DNA from 2 places in the Mesorhizobium kamtschaticum genome. Region 2 is predicted to be linked to the other one. Evidence: riboswitches for the same ligand, from Rfam matches in the RefSeq annotation. Region 2 holds a riboswitch; the other holds the start of a gene.
The links. A riboswitch is a leader RNA that binds a small molecule or an ion and turns the genes downstream of it on or off. The one in region 2 is predicted to bind glycine.
Positions count from the first base shown of each region.

Region 1: it holds a riboswitch for glycine, as region 2 does, so the genes downstream of both, AC0V7N_RS36250 (D-amino acid dehydrogenase) here and gcvT (glycine cleavage system aminomethyltransferase GcvT) in region 2, are expected to answer to the same signal.

Region 1 is NZ_JBWBWI020000002.1:111,936-119,307, reverse strand. Features, by position in the region: gene AC0V7N_RS36265 (GH25 family lysozyme) at 1-599, opposite strand, end outside; gene AC0V7N_RS36260 (hypothetical protein) at 1,032-1,220, opposite strand; gene AC0V7N_RS36255 (ectoine synthase) at 1,584-1,745, opposite strand; glycine riboswitch at 1,975-2,064, shown strand; gene AC0V7N_RS36250 (D-amino acid dehydrogenase) at 2,203-3,441, shown strand; gene AC0V7N_RS36245 (heme-binding protein) at 3,478-3,909, shown strand; gene AC0V7N_RS36240 (M24 family metallopeptidase) at 4,099-5,268, shown strand; gene AC0V7N_RS36235 (glycine C-acetyltransferase) at 5,313-6,512, opposite strand; gene AC0V7N_RS36230 (aminotransferase class IV) at 6,580-7,372, opposite strand, start outside.
Region 2 is NZ_CM149691.1:4,530,421-4,537,792, forward strand. Features, by position in the region: partial or broken gene gcvP (aminomethyl-transferring glycine dehydrogenase) at 1-2,118, opposite strand, end outside; gene gcvH (glycine cleavage system protein GcvH) at 2,136-2,504, opposite strand; gene gcvT (glycine cleavage system aminomethyltransferase GcvT) at 2,510-3,610, opposite strand; glycine riboswitch at 3,760-3,846, opposite strand; gene AC0V7N_RS22440 (hypothetical protein) at 4,044-5,045, shown strand; gene AC0V7N_RS22445 (GntR family transcriptional regulator) at 5,064-5,786, opposite strand; gene AC0V7N_RS22450 (FAD-dependent oxidoreductase) at 5,795-6,796, opposite strand; partial or broken gene AC0V7N_RS22455 (FAD-dependent oxidoreductase) at 6,973-7,074, opposite strand; gene AC0V7N_RS22460 (aspartate racemase/maleate isomerase family protein) at 7,291-7,372, shown strand, end outside.

The DNA of each region.
Region 1 (7,372 bases), on a different replicon from region 2:
TTTCCCGTGCTCTTGTAGACGTCCCACTCGAGGTCGACACCGGGGGCCATGTCCTCAGGGCCGAGACCGTGGGGGTCGGCTTTTTCGAGGCATTGAATAAACCAATCCGCCTGCTGCTTGCCCTTGGCACCGTAAGCCAGGAAATGATATGGACCGCGATAGACTTTGGCATCTCCCGTCAGGCTGCCGCAGCGTTTCCAAAAATCCGGGAATCTTTTATCCCTGATGTCGTGCCGCTGGCTTGTCTTCATTTGCACGAAACGAACTTGCTGGCTACGCAACTCGTTGAAGGAGAAATTCGGATCCGTGTAGTGACTGATGTCGATGCCGAACATCATGTCTGCGGGCCGAGGTGTTTTTGGATCGGTCACGCACTCATTCCGGGCGTTGACCTTGCAGTCATACAGGGCGTCGTCAGGGAAACTGAATTTCGCTGGGATCGCGAGCGTCCCACCGTTGGCAGGATTTGCCGCATCCCAAGGTTTGACGAGGTATTCGTTGAATATCTCACTTCTGGTCAAATCGTCAGTCGGCAGCTGGCCCGCCAAGGTCTTCTTTGCCAGCGAATTGTTTGTTCCGACATAGATTGCCGAAGCCAAGGTGGATAACAAAACAGAGCGGCGATTCAGTCTAACGGCACACATTTCCTCATCCCCCGAATGTAAATGGAACCTGCGGGTAGACTGAACTATCTGATCCGCTTTGCATACGGGCCTTATTCCCCAAGAAGGTCGTCCGCGCCGGGCCGGGTGTGAGAAAGCGGTTCCGGGCAGGACAGGAACCAACTGAAAAGGCTAGCGATTTGGCTGCGAATATAGGGGACGATAAAAGCTCATCACATGTCGTATTCACGAAAATGTGACCAATGCAGAGCCTTCGGAGGCGATCAAGTTGCTGCCCCCCAATTGCCAACCTCAAGCATCGCCGCCCGAAAGACAAGTTGCAGCTGCCTTTCGGCGCGACTGGCCATTTTAAAATCGTATGACTGATCGGCAAAATGTTTGGGGGTTACGTTGAATTCCAGTCCTTTTCTAGCTGGTCAACATGAAGCTGGAAAGGAAGGCTGGCGACTTCACAGAGCCTGGCGTGAGACCGGGCTTGTTGCGGGAGCCGTCATGCCTTTGGTCACCTTGTCGCAAAAAGAGCTGCATCGTCTTGAAGCCATCCAGAAGATCCGTGACCGGCGGCTGAGCGTCGTCCAGGCGGCGGAGCTTCTTCATCTCAGCCGCAGGCGTGCTTATAGAAATTCCCACATCAGCTCCCCTTGCGTACATACGTCGCTTGCAGCGCTGCCACGCCGTGCGAAGGTCCTCCGAAACGCCAGCCATGGGAGGTAGATAGAATCCACGCGTCGTCGTACTTTGCCTGGTTTGCGGATGTGCTCGCGCAGGGGAAGCCATGGCCTCTAGCATGACGAGCACGGCGGAGAGGCGAAGAGCCAGGCTAACGCCAACGGTCTCGGCACACAGCTGGTGAGCATCATGCTTGTCGAGCACGTAAATGATGCCCGGTCGCACGACAGGGACCGCATCCGCCCGGAGATCCTCGATAGAAAGCCCGTTCCTGAGATGCATTAGACCGCCTCATGTCGACACCTCAAGGTGGTTCCGACAGTGCATCTTGAGTCGGGCGCCCGAATGGATCGAGGTGATATGGAAGGAGAAGCCCATCCCATCGTTCTTGAGGAGCAACCGCACGCTTTCCAAGCTGGTCGTCTTGACCCGCCGGCCTGTCGGTTTCTTCATTGAAATCCCTGACGATCATGATTTACCTCTTACGCTGCCGTGTTTGGACTGGCTCGACAATCACCGCCGCCGGGGCGTCCACACCGCTGGAGGGGGCCACTCTGAGGCGCTTCTTGAAATTGGGCGCTCATATCAATCAAAAACACCGGAAAAATGGTAGGTACATTTCAGCGCGGATGTCGAAATGGCGGACAATGGTATGGCCTATGATCGTATAGTTGTAGCGTTCAAAGGCTGGACGGGAGAGATCGGCAACTGCCGACGCCGACGGAGCAACCCCCCAAGGAAACTCTCAGGCAAAAGTGACCGCACCGCCGAACGATCTGGAGAGAGACGCTTCGAGCGTCCACCGAAGGGGAAAGCCGGCAAGTCCGGTTAAGCTCTCAGGTACCCGAGACAGATTTGGGGATTCGCCGCGGGCCAGTCTCGCACCCCATTGTACTGTTCGGAGTTCAGAATGCCCAAAATCATTGTAATTGGCGCCGGAATTGCCGGTGTGTCGACGGCCTATGTTTTGTCGGAGCAAGGCTACGACGTCACTGTGGTTGAGCGGCGCCGCTATGCCGCGATGGAAACGTCGTTCGCCAACGGCGGCCAGCTGTCCGCGAGCAATGCCGAAGTCTGGAATCACTGGTCGACCGTCCTCAAGGGCATCAAGTGGATGCTTCGGCGGGATGCACCGCTCCTCATGAACCCTACCCCGTCGTGGCACAAGTACAGCTGGCTGCTGGAATTCGTGTCCCATATTTCGCGATATCGCGAAAACACGATTGAAACGACCCGCCTGGCTATCGCGGCTCGCAAACACCTCTTCGAGATCGCCGACCGTGAAGGGATCGACTTTGATCACGTCCGTCGCGGGATCCTGCATGTTTATTGGGATAAAGCCGGCTTCGATCACGCGTCAAAGGTGAATGAGATGCTGAACGAGGGCGGCCTCGAGCGGCGATCGGTGACGCCCAGCGAAATTGCCGGGATTGAACCTGCCTTGCATGGCAATTTTTATGGAGGGTTTTACACCCCGTCGGATTCGACCGGCGACATCCACAAATATTGCGCGGGTTTGGAGAAGGCCTGCACAAAGCGCGGCGCCCAATTCATCTATGACGCTGCGGTGATCCGGATTGAACGCCGGGATCGCTTTCACCTCGTTTGCACAACTGAAGGCGCCGATCTGACGCTGGTGGCCGATGGCATTGTAGTGTGTGCGGGAACAAATAGCCGCGATATCGCTGCGATGCTCGGGGAGCGCATCAATATTTATCCGGTGAAAGGCTATTCAATTACGGTGGAATTGGAGGGGTCTACGGCAGATTCCTCGGCGCCTTGGGTAAGCATTCTGGACGACCGCGCAAAGATCGTGACCAGCCGCCTCGGCGCAGCGCGCCTGCGCGTGGCAGGTACCGCAGAGTTCAATGGCGTCAATTTCGACATCCGTGAAGATCGCATCAGACCTTTGGTCGACTGGACGCGGATGATGTTCCCGAAAGTGGTAACTGAACACGTTGTGCCGTGGGCAGGGCTGCGACCCATGATGCCGAACATGATGCCTCGGGTCGGTAAAGGCCGGGTTCCGGGTGTCTTCTACAATACGGGACACGGGCATCTAGGGTGGACGCTTTCTGCTGCAACATCGGCCATGCTGGCCACGATTGTGGCTGCCGATCTTCCGATCGATGCTCGTATGGCGGCATAGAAGACGCCAGCTAACAAGCTCAAGGGAAAATCCAATATGACCAAGCTGACATTGGAAGTTGCCAATTCCATCATTAATCGGGCGTGCTCTACAGCAAGCGGGAAGGGTTTTAAGCCCTTGAGCGTTGCGGTCCTGGATGCTGGCGGCCACTTGGTTGCGTTTCAGAAGCAGGACGGGGCTTCAATGCTCCGCTTTGAAATTGCATTCGGCAAGGCTTACGGAGCTTTGGCCGTCGGTTTCGGTTCGCGCTGGCTCGACAAAGCATCAGCCGACCGACCTCACTTTGTAGCCGGCCTGACCGCTATATCAGGCGGCAAGATTGTTCCCGTCCCCGGGGGCGTCCTAGTGCGAGACCAGGCCGGTCGGTTGCTTGGTGCGGTAGGGATTACCGGAGATACATCTGACAATGATGAAGCAGTGGCCGTGGAAGCAATCGAGATAGGCGGTTTGAATGCTCAGGCGGCCTGATTGAGGCTACCCGCCAAAGCGCCTCGCGCTCGTCGGGCGAGAGACGCAAATCTGGCGAGCGATCAGGCACATTTGAAATAGCGTCTGCGCCGTCAGCGCGATTTTGGCATCTTTCGTGCACTGAGCGCCTTTAGGATGGTGGTAGATGCAGCCGCCACGGCCGAAAGTCCGGGCAAACAGGGTTATAGAATGGATCAGGAAGCCTCCTACGGCTTTGCGCCGACTGAGTTCGAAGAGCGTGTCGCCCGGGCTCAGCGGCTAATGGGTCAACATCGCCTCGACGGCTTGTTGCTCACTTCGATGGACAATATCCGGTATTTCATCGGTGTCGATTCCACTTTCTGGGAGAGTTACACCCGACCTTGGTTTGTATTAGTGCCTGCCGCCGGGGCGCCCCTTGCGATCATTCCCGAAATTGGAAGGGCTATCATAGAGACGACGTGGATTGAGGAAATCAGATCCTGGCCTTCGCCTAGGCCCGAGGACGAAGGCACATCTCTCGTTGTTACCGCGATATCCGACCTGCCACGGCGACACGGACGGGTCGGGGCTGAGCTCGGTTTCGAACTGCGATTGGGGATGCCGGTAACCCAATTGAACGCGATCATCGGTGATCTGAAAAGCGTTGAGGTTGTTGACGGCGCGAGCCTCATTTGGCAGCTCCGCATGATCAAGAGCGCGGCCGAGGTCGGCAAAATCCAAAAGGCTGTCGACATCGCGGGCGCCGTATACGCTCAAGTGCCCGGTTTCGTTAACATCGGCGATACTGAACGTACGATCCTTCGGGAATTCCGCGGTCGCCTGAATATGGGCGGCGCCAGCGCTATTCCTACGCTCATCTGCAGAGCCGACGTCGGTGGGCCGTTCGAAATTACTGGCGGGCCAAGGGACCGGCCTATCGCCGATGGTGACCTGCTCTTCATCGACACGGGTACCACCTTCGACGGGTATTTCTGCGATTACGATCGCAACTACCAGGTTGGCAGGGCTACAGATGCCCTGCGGTATGCCCACGAGAAGGTTTGGGGAGCGCACGAGATCGGGCTTCAAGCGGCGACAGCAGGGGTTACCGCCGGATTTGTCTTTGAAGAGATGGCAAAGGCGCTCTCTTCCTGTGGGGCGGACCTCAACAGCAACGGGCGTATGGGGCATGGACTTGGTTTGCGGCTGACCGAACCGCCGTCAATTCGACTGGAAGACAAGACGGTGTTGCAGCCAGGCATGGTGCTCTGCATTGAGCCTGCCTTGGAGTACCAACCTGGTAAAATCGTCCTCCACGAGGAAACAATCGTGGTCACTGAAGGAAAGGCCCAGTTGCTCACAGTTCGGGCGCCGAAGCAGCTAGCTCAGATAGGCTGATGGAGTTCAAGGCTCTCGCCCGAACCTCCAATTTGCGGCCAGTTTTAGAGACCGCGGGTCATAATGATAGAAAGTTCCCTTGCTACCTCCGCAAACGCCTCGACCGCGCGGTCGACGTCAGCGCTGGAATGGGCGGCCGACATCTGCGTGCGGATGCGCGCCTGGCCCTTGGGCACCACCGGGAATGAGAAGCCGATGACATAGATGCCGCGCTTCAGCATGCGCGCCGCCATCTCCTGCGCCAGTGCCGCGTCGCCCAGCATCACCGGGATGATCGGATGATCGGCGCCGGCCAGCGTGAAGCCGAGCTTGCCCATCTGAGACCTGAACCGCGCGGCGTTGTCGTAGAGGCGCCGGCGCAGCGCATCGCCGTTGCGGACCATCTCGAACACCCGGATCGAAGCGCCGGCGATCGCCGGCATCAACGTGTTGGAGAACAGATAGGGCCGCGAGCGCTGGCGCAGCCAGTCAACCACTTGGGCTTTGCCGGAGGTGTAGCCGCCGGAGGCGCCGCCAAGCGCCTTGCCGAGCGTGCCGGTGATGATGTCCACCCTGCCCTCGACGCCGCAATGCTCGGCAGAACCGCGGCCGTTCTTGCCGACGAAGCCGACGGCATGGCTGTCGTCGACCATGACCATGGCGTCGTGTTTCTCGGCCAGATCGCAGACGCCCTTCAGATTGGCGATGATGCCGTCCATCGAAAACACGCCGTCGGTGGCGATCACGCGGAAGCGGCAATCCTTGGCTTCCTGCAGCCGCGCTTCGAGATCAGCCATGTCGTTGTTGGCGTAGCGGAAGCGCTTGGCCTTCGACAACCGCACGCCATCGATAATGGAGGCGTGGTTCAGCGCGTCGGAAATGATGGCATCCTCCTCGCCGAGCAGCGTCTCGAACAGGCCGCCATTGGCGTCGAAGCAGGAGCCGTAGAGGATGGTGTCATCCATGCCGAGGAAGGACGAGATCGTCGCCTCCAATTGCTTGTGCTCCTCCTGCGTGCCGCAGATGAAGCGCACCGAGGCCATGCCGTAGCCGTAGCGGTCGAGCGCCTGCTTGGCGGCATTGCGCAACTCGGCGCTGTCGGCGAGGCCGAGATAGTTGTTGGCGCAGAAGTTCAGCACCTTGTCGCCGCCGACCTCGATCTCAGCCGACTGCGTCGAGGTGATCACCCGCTCGGATTTGTAGAGCCCGGCCGATTTCAGGCCGGCGAGTTCGTTCGAGAGATGAGAAGTGAAAGCGTCGGTCATCGGCAGACTCACGGCACCACAGCCCTCCCCGTTCTGGGGAGGACCTGTCGGCAAATAAATTGCGGTACTATGCGTAGTTTACCGCGGCCGACCATGCCGGATCAGCGTGCTTCTCCCAATACAGGTCTGTCAGCTGGCGAGTCAGAGCGCCAACCTTGCCGTCGCCTATGACGGTCTCGTCAATCTTGGACACCGGCATGATTCCGCCCGCGGTAGACGTGATGAAAACCTCATCGGAGCCCTTCAGTTCGTCGCGATCAATGTCGCCGGCGCTGACGGAGAGGCCCAGTTCGTCGCAGAGATCAAATACGGTCTGCCGGGTAATACCGGCAAGGACGCCATAGGCCGGTGTCTTCAAGCCGCCGTCCTTCACGGTGAAAACGTTGAAGCCAGGCCCCTCGGCAATGTTGTCGTTGATGTCGACGATCAACGCGGTTTCGGCACCGCAGTCGTACGCATCGAACAGGCCCTTCACCAAATCGAGCCAGTGATAATTCTTGATGGTTGGATCGATCGACTTGGGAGGGATCCGGACGGTGTTGCTGATGGCGACATGCAGGCCGCGATCGAGCTGCTCCTTGTTGGCAACCGACCCGAAGGGCACCGCGAATGCCATGAACCTGTTTTCCGACTGGCGCGGGTCACGGCTAAAGTTCGGCGAGCCGCCTCGCGTGCAGATCATTTCGACATAGGCCGACTTGTGCCCGGATAGCGCCACACAGGTCGAGAGGATCTTTTCGATCTCGCTGCGGCTGTAGGGAACCTTCATGCGCAGCTTTTCCATCCCGCGGAAGAACCGGTCCATGTGCAGGTCCAGCCTGAAGAACCTCCCATCCCACACGTGAACGGTATCGTAGGTG
Region 2 (7,372 bases):
TGCGCCTTGACGCCGATCGGGCCGACGCCGGGGCCGCCGCCGCCATGCGGGATGCAGAAGGTCTTGTGCAGGTTCATGTGGCAGAGCATCGGCGCCGATATCGGCGGGGCGGGCCAGGGCGACCAGAGCGTTGAGGTTGGCGCCGTCGAAATAGACCTGGCCGCCATGCTCATGAATGAGGGCGCAGAGGTGGCGCGCGCCTTCTTCGTAGACGCCGTGCGTGGACGGGTAGGTGAACATCAGCGCCGCGAGATTTTTGGAATGCTCGTTGGCCTTGGCCCGCATATCGTCCATGTCGATATTGCCGTCCTCCAGGCAGCGCACGACGACAACGCTCATGCCGGCCATCGCCGCGCTTGCCGGATTGGTGCCATGCGCGGAGGAGGGGATCAGGCAGACGGTGCGATGGCCTTCGCCGCGCGAGCGGTGATAGGCGCGGATGGCGAGCAGGCCGGCATATTCGCCCTGGCTGCCGGCATTGGGCTGCAGGCTGACGGCGTCGAAGCCGGTGATTTCCGACAACCAGCCTTCCAGCTCGCCGATCATGGCACGGTAACCGGCCGAGTGCGCTGATGGCGCGAAGGGATGCAGATTGGCGATGCTTGGCCAACTCACCGGCATCATTTCGGCCGCCGCGTTGAGTTTCATGGTGCAGGACCCGAGCGGGATCATTGAGCGGTCTAGCGCCAGATCCTTGTCGGCCAGCCGGCGCAGCAAGCGCATCATGTCGGTTTCCGACTTGTTCTCGTTGAAGACCGGCTGGGTCAGGAACTCTTTTCCGCGTGGCTTGCCGGGCACCGTGCTGCTGGTTGAAGCCTCAGCCTTGGCGCCGAACAGGGTCGCGATCGCATCGAGATCGGCGTCGGTCGAAGTCTCGTCGAAGCTGATGCCGACATGCTCGGCGTCGATGACGCGCAGCAGCCGGCCGGTCTTTTCGGCGGCGGCGGCGATCTGCGCGGCCTTGCCCTTCGCCTCAACCGTCACCGTGTCGAAACGGTGGGCGCCGAGCACCGAAATGCCTGCCTCCTTGAGGCCGCTCGCCAGGCGGTTGGCCAGCGCGTGGATACGCCCGGCAATCGCCTGCAGCCCGGCGGGTCCGTGCCAGATGGCGTAGGCCGTCGCCATGTTGGCAAGCAGCGCCTGCGCGGTGCAGATGTTGGAGGTCGCCTTGTCGCGGCGGATATGCTGTTCGCGTGTTTGCAAGGCCAGGCGGTAGCCGGGCCGGCCCTTGCTGTCGGTCGACTGGCCGACGAGGCGGCCCGGCATCAACCGCGTCAGCCTGTCGGACACGGCGCAATAGGCGGCATGCGGGCCGCCAAAGCCCATCGGCACGCCAAAGCGCTGCATCGGCCCGACGGCGATGTCGGCGCCGAGCTTTGCCGGCGCATCGGTCAGCGTCAGGCCAAGCGGATCGGCGATGAAGACGACAATGGCGCCGGTGGCGCGAGCCTTGTCGATCGCCGCCTTGTGGTCGCCATAGACGCCAAAGGTGTCGGGCCACGAAACAAGCAGGGCAGCCGTGTTGTCGTCGATCGTCTCGCCGTCGATCTCGATGCCAAGCGGTTCGGCGCGGGTGCGCACGACATCCAGCGTCTGCGGGTGCGGCGTGCCGGCAAGCGCCACCTTGGTACGCTTGTCGCGGTGGTGGCGCAGCGCGATGCCGACTGCTTCAGCCACCGCCGTCGCTTCATCGAGCAGGGAGGCCGATGCCACCGGCAGGCCGGTCAATTCGGTGACCAGGGTCTGGAAATTGAACAGCATTTCCAGTCGGCCCTGGCTGATCTCGGCCTGATAGGGCGTGTAGGCCGTGTACCAGGCCGGATTCTCGAACAAATTGCGCTGGATGACCGGCGGCACATGCACGCCGTGATAGCCAGCGCCGATGAAGCTCTTCAGCACCGTATTTTTCGCCATGGTCGCCGACAATTCGGCCAGCGCTTCGGCTTCGCTCGCCGGCGCGGGCAGGGCCAGCGGCACGTCGAGGCGAATCGACTGCGGTACGGCCTGGCTGATCAGCGTCTCGACGGAGGGAACGCCGATCACGGCAAGCATGGCTCTGACATCGCTGACATCAGGACCGATATGGCGGGCCGAGAAAGGGTAGGGTGCTGCGGTCATGTCAATACGTCCTGTTATCAGCCGATATGGGCTTTGTAGGCGGCTTCATCCATGAGGCCGGCGAGCTGGCTTTCGTCGGCAAGCTTCATCTTCCACAGCCAGCCGGCGCCGGTTGCCGCCGAGTTGACGAGCGACGGGTCGGACGACAGCGTGCCGTTGGCCTCGGTGATCTCGCCATCGACCGGTGCATAGACATCCGAGGCCGCCTTGACGGATTCGACCACGACGGCGGTATCGCCTTTGCTCAGCTTCTTGCCGATCTCGGGCAGCTCGACGAAAACGAGATCGCCGAGCTGTTCCTGCGCATAGTCGGTGATGCCGACAGTGGCGATGCCGCCTTCGACGCGGAGCCATTCGTGATCGGAGGTGAAATAGGTCGTTGCCATCGGGATTATCCTTTGCGGTAGCGATGAGGAGTGAAAGGCAGGGAACTGATATCGACGGGGATTTTCGTGCCGCGTACGTCGGCGAAGACCCGCGTTCCAGGCTTTGCCAGCGCTGCGGCGACATAGCCCATGGCGACTGGATGGCCGGCCGAGGGGCCAAAGCCGCCTGATGTGACATGGCCGGCGGGGTTGCCGTCGGCGTCGAACAGGGCAGCGCCGGCGCGCACCGGCTGGCGGCCCTCCGGCTTCAATCCGACGCGCTTTTGCGCCGGGCCACGCTCGACGGCGGCGCGCAAGGCATCGGCACCGATGAAGGCGCCGGACGCGCGGATGTCCTTGGGGATCGCCCACATCAGCGCGGCTGCGGCCGGGTCGGTCTCCGGCGTGATGTCCTGGCCATGCAGGCAAAGCCCGGCTTCCAGCCGTAGGCTGTCGCGTGCGGCAAGGCCGATCCACAGCACGCGCTCATCCTCGAGTAGCTTGGTGACCAAATCCCGCGCATCCGCCGCCGGCAGGCCGATCTCGAAACCGTCCTCGCCGGTATAGCCCGACCGGCTCATGAACCAGTTTTTCCGCGGCTCGACGCCATGCATGAACAGCAGCGAGCCGGTCTCGATGCCGGCACGGGAGAGGGCTGCCCAGGCCTCGGGTCCCTGGATGGCGAGGAAGACGCGGTCGAGCGGCTCGACCTTCACATCGAAATCAGCGGCCAGCGCGCGCAAATGCTTTTCGTCGGCGACGGCGTTGCCGGCATTGGCGACCACCATGAAGCGTTCGTTGCCGAGGCGGGTGACAATCAGGTCGTCCAGGATGCCGCCTGCCTCATTGAGGAAGAAGGACAGTTTCGACTGCGAGATTTCGAGTGCGCCGGCATCCAAGGGGCAAGCGCGGTTGAGCAATGCAACCGCCTGTGGCCCGCTGACCTCGAACAGCTTCATGTGCGAGATGTCGAACAGGCCCGCATGTTCGCGGGTGTGAAGATGCTCCTTCATGACGCCGGCTGGATAGGTCAGCGGCATCGACCAGCCGGCAAAGGCGCCGAAGCGCGCACCGGCGGCTGTGTGGATATCTTCGAGGGGAAGGTGTCTTGAGTCGTCGCCCGTCATGTCATCTCCAGAGTCGCACGCAATCGGCCGCTGATGGCGACCAGTCCGTGCCCCTCTGTCTGAAGCCTGAGAGACTCGCGCAGCCGGAACTCTGTCAGCGGCGCTTACACCTTCGGCGCGGGGGCAAGCCCCGACTTTCCAGAGTGTCTTTCCCGTCTACGGTTCTTTTGCCTGAGAGATTTCGGGCGATTTCCCCTTCGGCGGCAGCTCTCGCTGCTCTCTCCCGCAAACAGGTAGGACTCGAAACCCTGAGCCCTCGACGCGCCATCCATAGCCCGTCGGCGACACCTTGTCACCTCCCAGCGACATCTAAAGGTGCGTTGATATTCAGGTGATGCCGGCAAGTCTTCGCTAACCACGCCGTTTGCCGGTTTTTCAAGACACTCCTGATATAGCTGGCTGATGTAACGCTTTGGGGCGGACGGGGACGACAATGGGCGAATTGATCATGAGCGCGCCGGTGGCGGGGCTGACATCGAAGAATCGCATTGCCCCGGAAGACGTGGTGATGCTGCGCCGCGACGTGTTCGCCGATGGCGTGGTGACCCGAGGCGAGGCCGAGGCGCTGTTCGCGCTCGACCAGACGGCCAAGGATAAATGCGCGGATTGGGCGCCGTTTTTCGTCGAGGCAGTGACCGACTACATCGTCCATCAGGAAAGGCCTTCGGGCTACATCTCGCAGGACAATGCCGACTGGCTGGTCCGCACCATCTCGCGCGACGGCATGGTCGACAGCCGCACCGAGCTCGAATTGCTGGTCCATGTGCTGGAAGAAGCGAGATCGTCGCCGGGCAAGCTTTGCGTCTATGCGCTGGAGCAGGTCGCCCATGCCGTCATCGACGGCAAGGGGCCGCTGATGCTGGGTGGCGCGCTGGTGCCCGGGCTGATTGCCAAGGCGGAGGTCGAACTGCTGCGCCGTATCCTCCACGCCCATGGCGGCGACGGCAACATAGCGATCACACGGGGCGAGGCCGAGGTGCTGTTCAGGATCAATGAACAGACTGCCCAGGCCAAGAACGATCCGTCCTGGAACGATCTGTTCGTCAAGGCGATCGCCAATTTCGTCATGTGCTCGGCCGGCTATGAAGCGCCGACCCGCGATGTGGCGCTGCGCCAGGAGAGCTTCCTCGAACACGCCGATCCGGAAATCGGCGGCTTCTTCAGCCGCATGGTCTCAGGCGGCCTTGCCGGCATCATCGAGGCCTACCGGTCCCCGGATGATATCGAGGCCGAGTGGGAAGCCAAGAACAGGGCGGCCGAGGCGCTGGCCCGCCGTGCCGAAACGATCGATGCCGGCGAAGCCAGATGGCTGGTCGGACATATCGGCGTGGACAGGCCTCTCTACGAAAACGAACGCGCGCTGCTGACGCTCATCAAGCACGCTTCGCCGGAGATTCATCCGGCGCTGAGGCCGCTGCTCGACAAGGTCGCCTGACAAACACCGGGTTGCGGATCAGGCCTGGTCGGCGTCGATGTAGATCCGCGCAAGCCCTTCCCTGACGGTCGACATGGCATCGGCGAGACTAATGCCGATGTGGTCACGCATCAGCCTGGCGGCCCCGTCGGCATCGCGGGCGACCATGGCGCGGGCGATGTCGCTGTGTTCGGTGTAGGTCGTCGACAGTCGCCGGTGCTTCTCCACTTCAATCTTGCGCACAAAATGAATGCGGACGTTGATGCCTTCAAGCATGCGCGCCAGTTCGGAATTGCCCGACAGCCTGGCGATGCGGATGTGGAATTCCTCGTCCTTGGCTGTCAGTTCGGCGCTGGAAAACGAGTCCGCGCGCGCCATGGTGATTGTCCACCAGTCGACGAGCGCGGCGAGATCCTCATCTGTCGCTCGCTGGATTGCCAGCCTGACGGAGCGCTCCTCGAGCACGGTCCGCACGTCGGAAAGATCGACGACCTCCTCGACATCGAAGCCGCGGCAAAAGAAACCGCGATTGGTCTGGAAGTTGATGAGCCCCTCGGTGACCAGCCGCTGCAGTGCCTCCCGGATTGGGCTGCGGCTGACATTCAGCCTCGCGGCAAGCTCCACCTCGTTGATGCGTTCGTTCGGCTTGAAGCGATAGTCCATCGCCATCCGACGGATCTCTTCATAGACACGCGGGCCGGTCTTGATCGGCTTGGATGCCGCGCTGTTGTCCTGGTTGGCTTGCCTGGTGGGTCGGAGCATGGCGTCAGTCAAGCCTTTGCGGCGCTCGGCGCGGCGAACCGCGGCTGCGCAGGGAGGATTCCGTCGAGAGCGATGGGCACGGCGCGGCCGGCGATCAGGTCGGCGACGATGCGGGCCGATCCATGCGCCATGGTCCAGCCGATATGGCCATGGCCGGTGTTCAGCCAGAGGTTGCGGATGTTCCTGAGGCCCAGCACCGGTAGATTGTCAGGCGTCATTGGTCTGAGGCACGCCCTCATCTCCGCGCGATCATAGTCGATGCCGCGCGGGAACAGCTCCCGCGTGACGCGTTTCATGAAGGCGAAATCCGAGGGCTTGTGGCTGCGATCATAGCCGGCGAACTCCGCCGTGGCTGTGACGCGGATGCGGTCGCCCATCGGCGTGATGGCAACGAGGTTGTGTTCGTCGATAACGGGAAGTTTTGGAGCCAGGGCTCGGTCGACGACGGGAATGGTCAGCGAGTATCCCTTGATCGGATAGATCGGCAGGCCAAGACCGATCTTGCGGGCGAGGATCGGGCTTTCCGCGCCCAGACACAGGACATAGCTATCGGCTGACACCTCACCCTTGTCGGTGACCACCCGGGCAATCGCATCGTTGCCGCGTTCGATGCTTAGGATCCGGGTGCCTGCCAGGATCTTGCCACCCCTCGACTCGACGATGGCCGCCAGCGCACGCGTGAACTTGGCGGCGTCACCGGTTTCGTCGGTCGGACACACTATGCCGCCGGCAATGCCGTCGCGCGACGAAGCAAGCGCCGGCTCGCGGTCAACGATTTCCTGCGCGTCGACGACGCGGATTTCCTGACCATCGGCTTCCAGCAGGCGCATGTTGGCGACGCCCTTGTCGAGCGCCTGACGGCTGCGATGGAAGTAAAGAATGCCGGCCGACGTCCTGTCGTATTCCAGACCTTCTTCTGCGACGACCTCCTGAAGGACCGATTGGGAATGGACCGCAAGGCGGTGCTTGAGGAGGGTGTTGCGGCGTGCCTTGGCGGCCGTGCATTGCATGAGGAAGCGCAGCGACCAGCTGTAGAGATGCGGGTCGGCGGAGAGCCTGAAGCGAAGCGCTTGGTCTTCAGGAACAGCGATTTCAGCAGGATTTTTGGCGCGGCTGGCGATGACCAGACGAAGGAATGGCCGGGCGCGATCATGCCGGCATTGGCCCAGCTCGCGCCCTCGGCCACCTGCGGCGCCTGCTCGAGAACGGTGACCGTGTGGCCGTCCTTTTGCAGTTGATAGGCAGTGGTGATCCCGACAACACCCCCGCCCAAGATCACTACGCGCATCGCCGCCCCGAATGGCTGTCATTTCATTGTCGACAATTCAACAGGAAGACGCCGATCGTTGTCAACGGCGGATGCACCGGTAGCCAGGAAGTGGTCCATTCCGGCCGAAATGCACTCCGCTTTTGGCCTCCAAGCCTCAGGAGGCTCTTGACACCTTCGCCATAGTTGCCGTTTCTATTGTCGACAATTCGGATTGGCATCTGGAAAGGGGATTGCATGGACACCCCGGTTACGCACGCCGACAACAGACTTGTCCTCGACAAGGAACACATTCCCTTCAAGACCGACGAGGGTATCG